Regions from separate parts of the Microbulbifer sp. YPW1 genome, predicted to be linked through region 2. Evidence: riboswitches for the same ligand, from Rfam matches in the RefSeq annotation. Region 2 holds a riboswitch; the other holds the start of a gene.

Region 1 (8,781 bases), 1.7 Mb from region 2:
CTGGAAGAGCTGGGCATTGTGGACGAGACCCTGCCGGAACCGCTGGGCGGCGCTCACCGCGATCCGGATCTGATGGCCGCCCGTCTGCGCGATCGTCTGTCGGAACAGCTGGACAAGCTGACTGCGGTGCCGCTGGATGAGCTGCTGGAAAAACGCTACCAGCGTCTGATGAGCTACGGTAACGTCACCGGCTGATCCAACAGCGATCTGCAGCTGTAAAAAAGCGGCGTCAACTTCGGTTGCGCCGCTTTTTTTGTTCTCCAGGTTCCTTCCCCGCTATCCGCACTTACAGGCGCAGAATTTCCCGATAACCGGCAACCCGTGCGCGGAAGGGGGTATTGTCCTGCAGGTAGAGGCGCAGGCAGTCGGCGGAGTCGGGTTCACCGTGCACCAGTTGAATCTGCGTTCCCTTTTCCAGTTCCGACTGTAAAAGCCATTCTCCCAGTTCTACGTAATCCGCGTGGGCTGACAGCCCTTCCAGAAGTTCTATCTGTGCCTTGCAGGGGATGTACTCGCCGTGAATTTTCACGCTCTGGGAGCCGGCCAGTAGCCGGGCCCCGCGGGTGCCGCCGGCCTGGTAACCGGCAAACAGCACGGTCGCGCGGTGGTCGGGCAGCAGTCGCTTCATATGGTGCAGTATGCGGCCGCCACTGGCCATGCCGCTGCCGGCGATGATGATGTGTGGGTACTGGATATTTTCCAGTGCCTTGGACTGATCCACGCTGCGGGTGTACTGGATGCCGCTGCACATGAAGGTGCAGTTTGCGGCGCTCAGCCGGTGCTGGTCTGGATAGCGGGCATAGATTTCCGATGCATCGATGGCCATGGGGCTGTCGAGGAATACGGGTACCTTGGGAATTTTCTTTTGCCGCATCAATGTCAGCAGCAGGTGTTGCAGGGTCTGTGCCCGTCCCACGGCGAAACTCGGAATCAGTACCACGCCCCCGCGGCCGAGCGTGTTGTTGACGATTTCTGCCAGTTGTTGCGCGTGATCAATCTGCGGGTGGCGTCGGTCGCCGTAAGTGGATTCCAGTAGCAGCAGATCGAGCGCCGGTAATGGTCGCGGCGGATGCATGATGAGGTCATCCGGTCGCCCCACGTCGCCGGAAAACCCCACCCGCTTGCCATCGGCGTCGAGGATGACACTGCCGGCTCCGAGAATGTGGCCCGCGGGCTGAATTTGCAGCGTTGCACTGCCAATTGTGAACTTCTCATCAAACCCCACCGGCTGGAAAAGCGCCAGGCACTGTTCCGCGGTATCGCCGTTGTACAGGGGTTGTGGGTGGGCGTGCTTGCCGATTTTGTGGCGCTGGTAATAGCGGGCGTCTTCTTCCTGAATGTGTCCCGCATCGGGCAGCAGAATCGAGCAGAGATCGCGGGTTGCGTGGTGACAGTACACGGGACCGCGATATCCCATTTGGTACAGCCGAGGAATATAGCCGGAATGGTCCAGGTGTGCGTGGGTGAGGACTATCCCCTTGAGGTGACGGTAATCGAAAAGGGGGGCTTCCCAGTTCCGCTCCCGCAGCCACTTGTAGCCCTGGAACATTCCGCAGTCCACCAGAAACTCTGTTTTACCATCGTCTACACTGACCAGAAATTTCGAACCGGTAACCGTGCCCGTTCCGCCGAGAAAAGTAATATTCATGGGTACGCGTCTCTCAAGTCGCCATTTTCGATGTCCGCAAGCAGGTTGTTGATCACCGGAACCAGTTGTGGCGACAGGTCAAAGGTGCAGTAATCGCCGGGAATACTATTGCTCACTGCCAGCGGACCTGTGCTGGCCTCCAGTATTTTTCGATCGGCGTTTTCGGCGAACACTCCGTGCACCGCCGCACAGGCAATTTTTTTTACCCCGGCCCGCTGCAGCGCGGAAATGGTTTCCAGTATCGTGTGGCCGCTGGAAATAACATCGTCGACGACGATCGCGGCTGTCGCATGGGAAATATTGTTCGCAGCCCCCAGCGATACCTGGACATCGCGGTCGCCACGCCGTTGCTTCTTGCCGACGACGAAATGTTGGCCGGTTGCTTTCGCCAGCGTTTCCACCCATTGCCGGCTTTCGGCATCCGGTCCGATCAATAGAGTATCGGGCTGTGTGGCGATCCAGGATTGCAATGCTGGCATTCCGGAAACGGCCAGCGCCGGGATTGAATAAATTTCGTTGAGGTTTTGATAGCGATGCAGGTGCGGGTCTACGGTCACCAGCCAGTCGACGGCCGAGGAAATTACTTCGGCAAAAATACGTGAAGTCACCGCTTCGCCCGGGTTGAACACCTTGTCCTGACGCATATAGCTGAGGTAGGGCGCCACCAGTCCCACACTGGCGGCGCCCTGTGCCCGCAGGGTATGGGTGAGAAACTGGAGTGGGAGAATTTTGGTGTCTGGCTGCAGGAGATTGGCGAGCACTACGCAGTGGCGACCGCCGACTGGCGATAGTACCCGCAGATAAGTTTCTCCATCGGGGAAGCGTCGTGTCACCAGCCTTCCGCTTTCCGCATTCAGGCCCGCACTTAAAGGCGCCAGCAGTGGAAGCGCCTTTTCCAGGGTAAACAGAATTGGTTGTGACATCTGCAGTATTCCTGGTAAGTCCTTTCAAGCCCGGGCGGGGGTATCCACGGGAGCCACGTCAAACAGATCCCGGTTCTGGTGGAAGTACTCCCTTGCATAGGCCAGTTCCCCCGGCGTCTGAGCCAGGAGCGTGGCCAGTGATTGGCCCGCCTGGATGTTGTCACCCACTTTGACCTGCAGGCGCAGGCCGGCTTCCGGGGAAGACGGGGCGCCGGCTACTTTGGCCAGGTGTGCCAGGCGGCGGTTGTCCATGCTGCGCAAATGCCCGCCCCATTTACTGCGCAGTTCGATATGGTGACTGGCGCGGGGAATTTCGCGAAGGCCGCCCTGGGCTTCGCAGATATTCAGAAACTGTTGTAATGCCTTACCCGACTCGAGTATCTCGCGGGCATTCTGGTGCGCCTGCTCCGCGCTGATATCGCTGGCCATGCACAGGAGTTGCGCGGAGAGGAACAGTGCCCGTTGGGTCAGATCGGCAGGAGCGTGTTCTTCATTGCGCAACACGCTCAGCACATCTCGAGCCTCTTCCGCGGGCCCAATGCCCCAGCCTATTGCCTGAGTGCCATCGGTTTGCACACAGCGGACCTCCACGCCGAGTCCGCTCGCCACCGCCTGAAACAGCGATTTAAGCCTCTCCGCCTGCTTTTGGTCGCGCACTTTCGCGGTGGGGCCTACCGGTATATCAATCAGGATATGGGTAGAACCCGCGGCCATTTTTTTTGAAAGTACCGAGGCCACCAGTTGCCCCTCACTGTCCAGGTCAAGGGCGCGTTCGATACGGATCAGCAGATCATCGGTGGGGCTCAACCCGACCTCCCCGCCAGCCGCCAGGCAGGCCCCGGTACGGGTGATAACGTTGCGGAGCTGCTCCAGGGGCAGGTCGACATTCGTCAATACTTCCATGGTATCTGCGGTTCCCGCGGGGGACGTGATCGCGCGGGAGGAGGTTTTGGGTATCACCAGGCCCGCAGCGCTGGCGATAGCCACCACAATGGGTGTGGTGCGATTGCCCGGTAGGCCCCCGATACAGTGCTTGTCGAAGACACACTTGTAGTCCGGCCAGTACAGGCGGTTGCCATTGTCGATCATGGCGGTCGTCAGCGCCGTGGTCTCGGCACTGTCAAGACGCCCTCCGGCACAGGCCGTCAGAAAGCTGGCGATTTCGATATCCGAATACAGGCGTTTGCCGATATCGCGGATGATGCTGGTCACCTCCAGTGAATTCAGGCGGTGACCATAGATTTTCTTGCGCAGGGCACTGAGGGATGGCACGAGGGGAGAGTGGTGCACATGTACCACTACTTCGTCCTGTAGATCGAGGAATTCCCAGGCACTGTCAGAAAAACCAATATACCCCTGCGGCAGAATCTTCTCGGCCACGGTATTAAGCGTGGCAATAAGCGTCTGTTTACCGGCCTTAATTTGCAGGCGCGTATTGGCGGTATACCCCTCTGCACGGCAAATGGCGCAGTCCTTGCGCATAAATACGATGGGCTCTTCGTGGGTATCAATTCCCATTCTGTAGGCTTTCAGCGGCAGTGCCCGGCCCATAGCGTGGTCCCTGATTCCCCTAATTTTGCCGTGTGGCAATAACGCCCGGTGGATGTAAATTATAGGTGGTAGATGAACCTCTCGGTGTGTGCTTCGGTGATGATTTCGTGCATGGCGGTACTGGTGTCGGGCTTCATGAAAGCAGTGTAAAGTCCCCCCTTCAGGAATCGGGTGGAGTCCCTAATTAACCAGTTTGGGGCCCGTGACTACTGGGTTTGCCCCTGTCCTGAGCGTAGACTGGGCATCGCTGAAAAACCGACCAGTAAAGGGGTCGCTGCGGCGTAAACCAACCAATTCACACAAGACGGGCGAGGTCGGCTTTGGCAGAGCTGGGAGAGTTGTTCAATCTGTTACCCGGCCAGAATTCCGGTCTGATGCTGGGCGTGCTGCTGCTGGTGTGTGTGGTCAGCGCGTTTATCTCCGCGGTAACTGGGGGGGCAGGCGGTATCCTGATGTTTGCCGCCCTCAATGTGGCCATCCCCCTGCGTATGCTGGTGCCTATTCACGGTGCCGTACAGCTGCTCAACAACCTGGCCCGTATCGTCTACGTGCGTGAGCATATCCGCTGGGACCAGTGTATTCCGTTCTTTGTGGGGTGCACCCTCGGCTCCGCTGCCATGACCCTGGGGCTTGCCAATCTCGACTGGCAGCAACTACCGCTGATTCTCCTCGCCGGCTTGATCTTTTACACCGTCTTCAAGCCCAAGAAGCTACCGGAAATACGCCTTAAAGCGCGTAATTTTTTCTGGGTGGGTATCGCCACTGGCACCCTCGGTATTATCGCCGGCGCGGTAGATCCACTACTGGCGGCTTTCTTTGTGCGCAAGGATATGAGCCCGAAGGAAATTGTTGCGAACAAGTCGGTTATGCAGGCCTGGTGTCATGCGCTCAAAGTGCCCGCCTTCATCTATCTGGGCTTTGCGTTTTCCGACCATCTGGGGCTGATTCTGCTGCTCACTGTCGCCGCAGTGATCGGTACGCGTATTGGTATTGCCCTGCTGAATCGAATCGACAGCGAACTGTTTTTCAATTTGATGCGCGCGGCACTCGTGATCGCCGGCGCCCGCATTATTTACCAGTTAATAGCACAATAAAAATCAGGTGCTCACACTACAGGTACACACAATGGCCGATTACCAGATCATCAATCCTTTCAATGGCGAGCAGATTGAAGCCTACGACTTCCACACCCGCGAGCATGTGAAGGCTGCGATTGAAGTCTTGAAACAGGGGCGCGGGACCCAGCAGGCGACTCCGGCATTTGAGCGTTCGAATATTCTGCTCAAGCTCGCCCGGTTGATTCAGGAGCGCAAGGAAGACCTGGCAGCGTTGATTACCGAAGAGACCGGCAAAACCATCAGCGATAGCCGTGTGGAAATCGACCGCGCCTACAACACTGCACTGGCCAGTGCCATGGAAGCCCGCAGTATCAACGGCGAAGCGCTGGACTCCGATGCCTATCCGCCCATGCGTGAGAAAATTGGCGTAGTGCTGTGGAAGCCCCTGGGCTCTGTATTGTGTATTACGCCGTTCAACTTCCCTATCAATATCGCGGTGCACAAAATCGGCCCTGCTTTTGCCGCGGGTAATACCATTCTGTTCAAGCCCGGCCCACAGAACAAGCGCTCCGCAGAACTGCTGGTAGAACTCTGTTATGCCGCGGGCATGGACAAATCTGTCCTGCAAATGCTGATTCCGGATATCGATGCTACCAGCTATGCGGTATCCCACCCGGAAATCCACGCGATCAATTTCACCGGCGGCACTGCCGCGGCCAACGCCATTGCTGCCAATGCCGGCTACAAAAAAATGCTGTTTGAACTGGGTGGCAACGACCCCCTGATCGTCATGCCAGACGCCGACCTCGACGCCGCCGTCGGCGCCACTATCAACCAGCGTTTCGCCACCGCCGGCCAGCGCTGTACGGCGGCCAAACGTCTGTTTGTACACAGTGCAGTGTTCGACGCCTTTGCCGAAAAACTGGTGGCTGCCACCGCCAAACTCAAGGTCGGTAACCCGGCTGAAGAAGAAACCTTCGTCGGCCCGCTGATCCATACTGCTGCGGCGGATGAAGTCGAAGGGCGTATCCAGGCCGCCGTCGATGCAGGCGCCCGCGTCCTGTTTGGCCACAAGCGCGAAGGCAATATCCTGTGGCCGACGATTCTCGACAATATTGCCGACGATGCCGAACTCGTTGCGGAAGAAACCTTCGGCCCTGTGGTGCCGCTGCGCAAATTTGAGGATGAGGCAGAGCTGGTTTCCCTGATCAACAGCTCCCCTTTCGGCCTGCAGGCGGGTGTATTTACTCAAAACCTCGCACTGGCCAAGCGACTCTATAACCAGCTGGATGTGGGCCTACTTGCAGTCAACGATGGCCCCGGGTTCCGCGCCGAACACTTCCCGTTTGGCGGCGTAAAAGAGAGCGGTGTCGGCAGGGAAGGGGTGAGTTATGCGATTCGTGAAATGAGCTATCAGAAAACACTGGTAATTTAATTTTCTCAAAGTCCATAGCCTGAATCGAAGGCTGGGTACTGGGCGGCCGCAACTGAGCGTGCTACAAAGTCTACCAAGGACCAGAGGGCGCAGTCTGCCGCCAACGACGCTCAAAGACTTGTCCCTCTGGTCACATTACTACTATACTCGGCCCCAACTTGTCGGAGTGCCTTCGGGCTGAGATCGCTGTTGCGAGATCCGTTGAACCTGATCGGGGTAACCCCCGCGTAGGAAACAAGATCTGAATTCGCTACATTTTGAGCGCCACTTTTATCACGCTGCGCTCAAAAACTGCTCACCTCTACCGCACCCCCGGCAATCCATTCACGGAACCATTTATGGAAAATGCGTCAGGAAACGACGCAAGGGGTCAGTATGTCTCAAGTCGCAGAACCGCAGAACAAAGCCAGCAAAAGCAGCCGCAGTGCCCAGCGCGACAGCGCCAAAGATTTTCTGGATAACCTCACCGCCCAGCAATTCCCCAACTCCCGCAAAGTTTATCTACAAGGTGAACATCCGGGCGTAAACGTGGGCGTGCGTGAAATCTGCCTCGGCCAGAGCCTTGTCGGTGGCGATGAAAACAACCCCGTATTTGAACCCAACGAACCGCTCCAGGTTTACGATACCGCTGGCCCATATTCTGATCCGGACTACAAACCCAACGTCCGCGATGGTCTGCCCAAACTGCGTCAACAGTGGATCGAAGCCCGCGGCGACAGTGAAATCCTTGAAACCCGTCAGGCCGCATACAGCCAGAAACGTATGGCGGATCAGGGACTCGACCATATCCGTTTCGACAACCTGCCCGCACCACGCAAAGCGAAAGCGGGCAAAAACGTCACCCAGATGCACTACGCCCGTCAGGGTATCATCACCCCGGAAATGGAATTTATCGCCATCCGCGAAAACATGGGTCGCGCCGCACTTGCCGAACAACTGAGCGATGCGGATTATAAAAAGGCCCGTGAAGGCATCTATATTCCGCCGAAAATCACCCCGGAATTCGTGCGCCGCGAAGTGGCCGAAGGCCGCGCGATTATTCCCGCGAATATCAACCACACAGAACTGGAGCCGATGATTATCGGCCGCAATTTCCTGTGTAAAGTGAACTCGAATATCGGCAACTCTGCGGTAACCTCCTCGATTGAAGAGGAAGTCGAAAAACTGGTGTGGTCCATCAAATGGGGCGGCGATACCGTCATGGATCTGTCCACCGGCCAGAATATCCACGAGACCCGCGAGTGGATCCTGCGCAACTCTCCGGTACCTATTGGCACCGTGCCGATTTACCAGGCCCTGGAAAAAGTTGACGGCATTGCCGAAGACCTCAACTGGGAAGTCTTCCGCGATACCCTGATTGAACAGGCAGAGCAGGGCGTGGACTACTTCACCATCCACGCTGGCGTACTTCTGCGCTATGTCCCGCTCACCGCCAAGCGCGTCACCGGAATCGTCTCCCGCGGTGGTTCCATCATGGCCAAATGGTGCCTCGCACATCACAAGGAGAACTTCCTCTACACGCACTTCGAGGACATTTGTGAAATTCTCAAAGCCTACGATGTCAGCTTCTCCCTGGGCGACGGCCTGCGCCCCGGCTGTATCGCCGACGCCAACGACGAAGCCCAGTTCGGCGAACTGCACACCCTCGGTGAACTCACTGAAATCGCCTGGAAGCACGACGTACAGACCATGATCGAAGGCCCCGGCCACGTGCCCATGCACAAGATCAAGGAAAACATGGACGAGCAGCTGGAACACTGCCACGGCGCCCCGTTCTATACCCTCGGCCCGTTGACCACCGACATCGCTCCCGGCTACGACCACATCACCTCCGGCATCGGCGCCGCCATGATCGGCAGTATGGGCTGCGCCATGCTGTGTTACGTCACGCCCAAAGAACACCTCGGGCTGCCGAACAAGGAAGACGTCAAGGAAGGCCTCATGGCCTACAAAATTGCCGCCCACGCTGCCGACCTGGCCAAAGGCCACCCACGTGCCTACAAGCGCGATGACGCTCTGTCCAAAGCCCGCTTCGAATTCCGCTGGGAAGACCAGTTCAACCTCGGCCTCGACCCCGAACGCGCACGCATGTATCACGATGAAACCCTGCCGAAGGAATCCGGCAAGGTCGCCCACTTCTGCTCCATGTGCGGGCCGAAATTCTGC
Region 2 (8,781 bases):
GGCACCGGAGTGCGGTACCCGCAGCCCGGTAGCGCGATTGTCATAGCCCCAACCGATATTGGTGGGGGCACTGGAATTGTCCGCCATTTCAAAGCGGCGGTAGGAATTCACGTTGGGGGCAATGAACGGCATGATTTCCCGCAGATGCTTCTGGGTACCGCCGATAAAGTAACGGAACAGGTCTGAAGCGCTGCCGTCGTCCGCGGAAAAAATATTTTCCCCGCTTTCGCAGTCCACCACACTCTGGTGAATGTGCATGGCGCTACCGGGCTGGTCGCGCATGGGCTTGGCCATAAAGGTGGCAAACATACCATTTTTCAGCGCCGCCTCACGAATGATGCGTTTGAAGTAGAAAACCTGGTCCGCCAGTAACAGCGGGTCACCATGGGTAAGGTTGAATTCCACCTGTCCGGCGCCGTCTTCCTGAATGACGGAATCGATGTGCAGGCCAGCGGCCTCGGCAAATTCGTAGATGGTATCAATCACCGGTCCGTATTCATCGATGGCGGTCATGGAGTACGACTGCAGGGAAGTCCCTGAACGCCCGTTGCGGCCCACCGGCGGCTGGATCGGCTCGTTGGGGTCCACATTCGGCCGGGTCAGGTAGAACTCCAGCTCCGGCGCCACGATCGGCTGCCAGCCTTTGTCCCGGTACATGGCGATCACCCGCTTCAACACATTGCGCGGTGCACAGGGGATGGGATTACCGTCGAGGTCGTGCAGGTCGTGGATAATCTGCAGCGCCGGTGTCTTCGCCCAGGGCACCGCCATGGCGGTGGACATATCCGCTACCAGCGCCATATCGCTTTCGGCCCACTGGTTTTCGATATCCATTTCCACATCCTGACCGGTAATCGTCTGGTAGAAAATGGATATGGGCAGGAAGATCGGGGCCTCTGGAGAAAACTTGTTCAGCGGCATCGCCTTGCCGCGCGACATGCCATTCAGATCCGGTACTATGCACTCCACCTCGTCCAGACGACGGCCGTCGAGATAGGCAAGAAAGGCTTTGGGCAGAGTATCCAGCCAGGAATTAGCGTCGGGCTGCGTCATATAGGCTCCGGTGATAGGAATTGAAGCCCGCAGTGTAAAGGAAAGTGTGCGTCACCGGAGAATTATCCGCAGGAGGCGCACTCGATCAGTCTTCCTGTGGCCCCATGAACTCAGGGCCAGTGCTCCGCACCAACGCGGTAGCGAGCACTTCGTTGGCTTTGTCAGGACTGATGGTCGCAGCGGAGAGATATTCCCTCTGCACCGCGAACACCGGAGGCACTTCAGCAGAAATTGCACACGCCCGCTGGTATTCAAGGATGGGGTCGCAAAAATAGGCGTTGCAGATATCCGCACGCATTTCTTTGGGCAGGCTGCAGCCGCCGCTGGTCTGATTGATACAGGCCCCCTCAATAGATGTCCTGGCAACACGGGACAGGTACAGGGCCGCAATCTCACCGTCGTCAAGCGCCGGGTTTTCGTCCATGGTCCGGCGCATACTCAGTGGCGAGAGGTAAGCGTGATTCTGCCCGGACGAGCAACAAGCACCTTTGCACATGCCACACAGGTGATCACTCACCAGCGCCACTTCCGGCTGATCGCGGAATGCGTTTTCATGCCGCCGGTTTTTCTCGCGAGGCGCCCAGTTCTGATCGTCCTGTGGAATATCTGACGCGCAGGCAAAGCTCCGCGCCTCTGCTATTACCTTTTGCAGGTGCGCGCGATAGCTTTCAATACGCTCGGGAGAAACCGGCATCATGCGGGTGCGTCCTGCGGGGATCACCATCAGGCTGGGGGATTGCTGTGCGAGACCGGTAAGCTCCTGCTGCGCGGCATCGAGCAGACGGGTATTTTCCTCTTCCTCCTCCGCGACACGCGCACGGATTCTGGCTTCATTTTCCGCGCGCGCGAGACGCCGTTCCCGCAACTGTTCCCGGTGAAACTGCAGCTGGGACTGGAACAGGTTAGCGGGCAGGTTGCGATGACGCTCGAGAAAGTTGCTGCATTCAAACGCTGTGCAGACCGCAAACCTGTCGTCGTCCTTGCGAGGGATAAAGCTGTCGAACAAGGGCGTTTCGCAGACCCGGCAGCGGCCGGGAGTTGAAGTTTCATCATCCATGATCAATTCCTTTTAATCCCCAGGTTCCGAGCCCTTACAAAAATCCCTGTAAAGCCGTTTAAAATCCTACGAGGCGTCAATCCACTTGTACATGACGAATACATCTACATACCCCGCAGTGGGGTGATTAAAGGCCGCTGACAAGTAGCCCATTAACGAGGTTTCTTTTTTGTCAGGAAGCGCGCCTCATCAACTGGACTGGGGACAAAACAAACCGGTTTTTTGCCGAACAGCCGATACCGATTACGCGCGATACGATCATACATCCAATCCCGTACTGATCGAGGGATCAGGCGTAAACAGATGAATACCGGCCACGGCAGGGGGAGTTGTTTGGCAATACGCAGGAGGGCATCAGACTTTACATATATCTGATTTCCTTCGACCAGAAGCATGGTTTCGTATTCATCCAGTGGCAAGCCGAAAAAAGAGAGAATCGCCTGCCCCTCTTCCGACTGCACTGTGGCGAGCTTGAAGCATCGATCGCGGTCGAATTTCATGAGAAAGCGCGCCCAGGCGGAGCACAGGCGGCAAACCCCATCAAACAGGACCACTCTGTCCCCTTCTTTCAGGTACGGAGCGGTGATGGTCCGATTTTCTTGCGACATACAGCGACGTCCCTGATCAGAAAACTCGCAACAGTCACGGGAATATAAAACAAAAAAGGCCGCTCTGGATATTCCGGAGCGGCCTTTGCCAACGGGTACACGTTTAAGACACCCGCTGTGTATCTCAGGAATCCAGTACGCTGCGCACGAAGTCGGTCAGTTCCTGATCCTGGCTGTTTTCAAAGAAACAGGCCTGGAAGCGCTCACCGGTTACGGCGGTTTTTACCAGTTCCGGATCGATGGCCTTGAGGCCGTCGAGGTAGGCTTTACCGGTGGCTTCCTTGATCTGGTTCAGGATGCCGGCGTTGGCCACCTGGGATTCTTTGCGCTCCGGCGGGTAACCCTGGCCTTTCACGCCGGTGAAGGCTTTTTCAAACATGTAGCGGATATTCAGCTCCGCACCCCAGCCAAAGCCCTTGGCAAAGGGAATCGCCAGCGCGTTGCCATTGTTGATCTGGGCAAACAGGAAGGCATCCGCCGGATCGATGCAGTAGCCACAGGTCACACCGGGATAGGCGTTCAGGGACATGAGCGCGCCCTGGCCGGTACCACAACCACTCACCACGAAGTCTACCGCCTTCGAGTTCAGCAGCAGGCTGCCCATGATGCCGAGGTGGATGTAGGTCAGGCGGTGATCGTTGTCGTCGCTCATACCGGTGTTGTACACGGTGTGGCCCAGTTCGCCGGCGACGTCCTGCAACTCTTTCAGCACGGTGGCGTTTTTAGACGCCTGGCTGAATTCGTTCATCAGTGCGATTTTCATAAATCGGTCTCCAGTTGTCCCCGCGAGCGGGGAGGAACGCGGATCGCTATCGACAACCGTACAAGAAACGAACAAAACGGGCCGATGCGGGCTTATTTTCGGTCCGGGGATTATATGTGTTTGGCCGATTAATAAAAACCGGTCAGGCAGGTTTGCAGAGTGCTTCAAGCCTGATTGCGTAATGTGACAGGCCATGCCCCGCCAATCAGGCCACCGATTGCCGCCGCTAGTACTGCAAACAGTGCTGTATACCAGGGTGCCTCAAGCACCTGCAGGGTGAACGCCGATAAAATGATCCACAGCATAGGTATCGCGCACGCAAGCCACTGCACCCAGCCGCGCAGAACAATCAGTAGCAGGCCGAGGGTAGCCACGGCCGTGGGATCCGGGTGCAGGCCGAAGACTTCCGCCTGCTGCCAGCCTATGCCGAGCACCGGCACCAGAAGGGGAAACCCCAGCAAACCCACCAGCGCGATCAACACACCGGTTGTGGCAACGCCAGGTGCAGCCGCCGGGCGGCTGTTACTGCCTGTCAGGGCAAGCACCAGCAGCGCCCCGCCTTGCAACAGCCACGCCCAGCACAGGTAGCGCCCAATCCAGTTCAGGTTGGCGTAACGCTGCTCGAAATAAGCGATAGCGACAAATACCCACAGCGGTGCCAGCAGCGCCAGCGCCGGTCGACCACGGCCGCGCAAGGCCAATATCAGGGCCACAAAGCCCGCGGCCAAGGTAAAAAGCTGCATTGGCCAGAAGCTCTCCCCCATGCGCGCGAGCAGACGGAAGTAGACGTCCGGGGCGAAGGGAATAAAGTCCCGCAGTGCGTAGCTGCTCCAGTCGCTCATGGCGCTTGCTCCCGATGATTGCCCTACAGGGACTCGATGAAGGCCGCCATTTTCTGCCGGGTTTTCTCGTCCACAAGCGGGGCCCGGCCAGCGGCCATATTTTCATTCATGTGCGCGACCAGGGAGGTGGCGGGTATCGCGCAGTTGACCGCGGGGTGGCTGACGATAAATTTCAGCAGGAAGTCCGCCCAGGTCTGGCAACCACACTCCACAAGTGCCCACTCCGGTAGTTGCTCCCGCCGTTTCAATCCCTTGATCAGACTGCCACCGTCGTAGGGTCGGTTGGCAATCACCGCGATCCCCTTTTCCCGGGCCAGAGGCAACAGACGCGCTTCGGCTTGCCGGTGGGTGATATTGTAGGTGAGCTGCGCGAAATCGATCTCGGTACCGGCCATCACCCGCTCGAATTCCTCGTGGCGGCGGCCGTGAGAGGTGGTGATGCCCAAATAGCGGATAACACCACTGGATTTGAGTTCCCGCAGCACGGGCAGGTGCTGCTGCCAGTCATCGAGGTTGTGCACCTGCACCAGATCAAACGTTTTCAAACCCCAGCGCCGCGCGAGGCTCGCCACTTGCTCACGCGTGGTGCCGCCGGCGGGACTCCAGACCTTTTCCGCACTGAACAGGGATTTCGGCACCCCCAGTTGCCGCAACGCAAAACCCAGGGTGTCCGCGGCGGAACCGTACATGGGGGAAGAATCTACCAGCCCGCCACCGCCGGCGAAAAATGCTTTCAGCACCCGGGTACGCGCCGCGAGCAACTCCGGGTCATCCCCTACATTGAAGGTGCGCCAGGTGCCCATACCGATGACCGGCAGCGGCTCACCACTCGCGGGAATCGGCTTGCGTTGCATTGCCGAGTCTTGGGCCGAAAGAAGACGGGGAAATCCCCAGGCACTGATCACACCGGCGCTCAGCATTTTGAGAAATCGGCGGCGCAAGAACTGACCTTCCATGGTTTTTCCTCTTTAGCGATAAGCCTCGAATGTCTGCGGTCGCACTATGGCGGTCGCGAGAATCAGAACGAAGCAGCCGAGCACAAAAACTTTATTCACAAACCAGTTGCTGCGCCAGATATCCCATTCCGGTTGTGCCAGAAATAACAGGAACTTGCTTACAATTATCAGGATTTCTACCACCGACATGCCAATGGCCAGGGCGCGAAGATATCCGGGTCTCTGCAACAATGCCCAGCCAAGCCACAAGTGCGCGACAGGCCACAGGTCCCAGTACACATACGTGTTCCAGGGCAATCCACTGGTCAAAGCAAAGGCCACCGGAAACAGGTATTTGATAAACAGTGTCCACGCCACCAGCACAAACAGGAAGTGCGCCAGAAACAGCCGCCAGGATGACCAGTGGTCAGCCATCGACACGCTCCCGCAGCACCTCCGCCGCCAGCTCGAAGGAACGCAGCCGCGCCGTGTGATCGTAGATAGCTCCGGTGACAATCAGCTCATCGACCGCAGTGCGCGCGACAAAACGATCAATCCATGCCGCCACCGTATCGCGTGTGCCCACCGCGCTCTCCGCCAGGGCCTGCGCCACCTGCATGCGCTCGGCGGGCGGCGCGATGGATTCCGGGTCGTCCACCGGCGGCTTGATCTTGCCGGGGGTGCCCCGGCGCAGGGCAACAAACTGCTGCTCGATGGAAGTCATCAGCTTGCGTGCCTCGTCGCCGTCATCTGCGGTAAATACATTGATCGCTGCGGCTACATAGGGGGCATCCAGGTGCTCGGAAGGCTGGAACTGCTCGCGGTACAGATGCAGCGCCTGATCCAGCATGGCCGGAGCGAAGTGCGAAGCGAAGGCAAACGGCAGCCCCATCGCCGCCGCCAACTGGGCGCTGTACAGGCTGGAGCCCAGCAGCCAGACCGGTACCTGCAACCCTGCTCCGGGCACCGCGCGCACCCGCTGCCCGGGTTTTTCAGGGGCAAAGTAGTGCAGCAGCTCGCGCACATCCTGCGGAAACTGATCCGCCGCATGCAGGGGATCCCGGCGCAACGCCGTCATGGTAGCGCCATCGGTGCCCGGCGCGCGCCCCAGCCCCAGATCCACACGATCGGGATAGAGCGCCGCCAGGGTGCCAAACTGCTCGGCGATCACCAGTGGTGCGTGATTGGGTAACATGACGCCACCGGCGGCGACGCGGATCCGCTCTGTGCCCGCCGCGATGTGCCCCAAAGCCACCGCGGTAGCCGCACTCGCCACACCGGTCATATTGTGATGCTCGGCCATCCAGTAACGGTGGTATCCGAAGCGCTCCGCATGCTGTGCCAGATCCAGAGAGTTCATCAGTGCCTGGCGGGCGTCGCTGCCCTCGGTAATCGGAGAGAGGTCCAGTAGTGAGAATGCGCGCATAGCAACTCCTTAACGCGTTTGGCCTTTCGTATCTTGTCAAATAGGCGTATCAGATATGACCATCCTATCCAACCTGTTCTCCGTGCACACCCCAGTTCCGGCGCCAATCAATATCTGATAGCATCGCGCCCGCAAACCTAAGGGGTGGCTTACGCCTGAGATGCTGCAGGATCCGCGAGGATTCCACAGCAAACCCTTGAACCTGATCCGGTTAATACCGGCGTAGGAATAGGTAGTCCTCCAGCTCCCCTCTTCACGTCGCGCACCGGGTCTCTTTCATTTCCCTATCGAGAGAGAGCCATGAATTTCAACCACGCTATCAAACCACTGACATATTCGATCGGTCTTGCGATCGCACTCACCAGCACCTCCACCACTGCGGAGAGCGCCATCGAGGAAGTGGTTGTCACCAGCCAGCTGCGAGAGGCCAGCCAGCTCGACACGCCAACCAGCGTGAGTGTGCTGAATTCCGCGGCAATTGAAACCCGCGGCGCAAGCAACCTCGAGCAGCTACTGAACCTGGCCCCCAATGTGAATTTCTCCAGTGGCGCCTCTCGCGGGCGTTTCGTACAGATCCGCGGAATCGGCGAGCGCAGCCAGTTTATTGACCCGGTGAACCCCTCCGTGGGCCTGATCGTCGACGGTATCGATTTCACCGGCCTGGGCCTCGCCGCCAGCACCCTGGATATGCAACAGGTAGAAATCCTGCGCGGCCCGCAGGGAACGGTATACGGCGCCAACGCGCTGGCGGGCCTGGTCAACATGACCAGCAATGCACCCAGCGCAACCCCGTTTGCCAAAGTGTCTGCAGAGGCCGCCCAGTATGGCGCCCATACACTGTCCGCGGTAACCAGTGGCTCGCTGTCCGAGCAGCTGAGCTACCGCTTTGCCCTGCAGAATCAGCAGTCCGACGGCTATGTGCACAACCGTTACCTGGGCCGCAAGGACACCAACAACATCGATGAGACCGTGGGCCGCGGCAAGCTGCGCTATCAGGCCAGCGATGACCTGCAGCTGGACTTCACCGTTTTCTATCTGGATGCGGACAACGGTTACGATGCCTTCACCCTGGATAATTCCCGCAATACCCTGTCCGACCAGCCCGGCTGGGACCGCCAGGAAACCCTCGCGGGCGCGATCAGCAGCCAGTGGAGCGGCAGTGATCTGTTCACTCTGAAATCTGTACTGAGCGCCGCCAGCTCCGACACCGAATACGGCTACGACGAGGACTGGACCCACGTCGGCTTCCACCCCTGGGAGTACAGCTCCACAGATAACTACCTGCGCGACCGCGACAACCTGAGCGCGGACGTGCGCCTGGTTTCCACCAATGACAGCCTGCTGTTTGGCGGCAGTACCGGCTGGGTGGCCGGGGTTTACCTGCGTAGCGAGGAAGAAGCCCTGGAGCGCAATGCCAGCTTCGCCAGTCAGTTCGACACCGACAACGCGGCGATTTACGGACAGCTGAATAGCGCAATAGGTGCGCGCTTTGAACTGATTACCGGCCTGCGCCTGGAACAGCGCAGTGCGGATTACGCGGACTCCCTCGCGGTCACCAGCGACACCCGCGAAGACCTGTGGGGAGGCAATATCACCCTGCGCTTCAGCGCCAGCGACACCACCATGGTCTACGGCACCCTATCCCGCGGATACAAGGCGGGTGGCGTTAACGGGCGTATCATCTCCGCCTCTGCCGGCAATCCGGATATCGGCAGCGACACTTTCCTATTCGATACCGAAAGCATGCTGAACTACGAGCTGGGGGTAAAAGGCGACTGGCTGGAAAACCGCCTGCAGGCCCAGGTCGCCGCCTTCTACCAGGACCGCAGCGATGTCCAGGCCAAGCAGTCCATTTTCAATCCGGAGGATTTTTCCTTCGACGATTACCTGGCAAACGCAGCCGGAGGCCACAGTACCGGTATCGAAGCTGAAGTCACCTTTCAGGCAAGCGACGCCCTGCAACTGTTCGCCACTTTCGGCTGGCTGAATGCGGAATTCGAGGACTTTATCAGCAGCACCCACGTGGATGCCCGCGATGACAACACTGGTGAAACCTCGCTGGTCAGCCTCGAAGGCCGCGATCTGGCCCACGCCCCC

What was found. A riboswitch is a leader RNA that binds a small molecule or an ion and turns the genes downstream of it on or off. The one in region 2 is predicted to bind thiamine pyrophosphate.
Region 1: another riboswitch for thiamine pyrophosphate. It lies ahead of thiC (phosphomethylpyrimidine synthase ThiC); the one in region 2 lies ahead of HUW35_RS01350 (TonB-dependent receptor).

The regions. Positions count from the first base shown of each region.
Region 1 covers NZ_CP055157.1:3,140,551-3,149,331, forward strand. Annotated here, with positions in the region: gene HUW35_RS12805 (acetyl-CoA carboxylase carboxyltransferase subunit alpha) at 1-195, shown strand, start outside; gene HUW35_RS12810 (MBL fold metallo-hydrolase) at 287-1,648, opposite strand; gene prs (ribose-phosphate diphosphokinase) at 1,645-2,571, opposite strand; gene HUW35_RS12820 (thymidine phosphorylase family protein) at 2,596-4,122, opposite strand; gene HUW35_RS12825 (sulfite exporter TauE/SafE family protein) at 4,443-5,216, shown strand; gene HUW35_RS12830 (aldehyde dehydrogenase family protein) at 5,248-6,615, shown strand; TPP riboswitch at 6,768-6,866, shown strand; gene thiC (phosphomethylpyrimidine synthase ThiC) at 6,991-8,781, shown strand, end outside.
Region 2 covers NZ_CP055157.1:282,098-290,878, forward strand. Annotated here, with positions in the region: gene HUW35_RS01310 (glutamine synthetase family protein) at 1-1,053, opposite strand, end outside; gene HUW35_RS01315 (hypothetical protein) at 1,139-2,110, opposite strand; gene HUW35_RS01320 (thiol-disulfide oxidoreductase DCC family protein) at 2,263-2,718, opposite strand; gene HUW35_RS01325 (RpiB/LacA/LacB family sugar-phosphate isomerase) at 2,843-3,481, opposite strand; gene HUW35_RS01330 (DUF6064 family protein) at 3,646-4,323, opposite strand; gene HUW35_RS01335 (aldo/keto reductase) at 4,347-5,279, opposite strand; gene HUW35_RS01340 (hypothetical protein) at 5,292-5,693, opposite strand; gene HUW35_RS01345 (LLM class flavin-dependent oxidoreductase) at 5,686-6,684, opposite strand; TPP riboswitch at 6,815-6,930, shown strand; gene HUW35_RS01350 (TonB-dependent receptor) at 6,985-8,781, shown strand, end outside.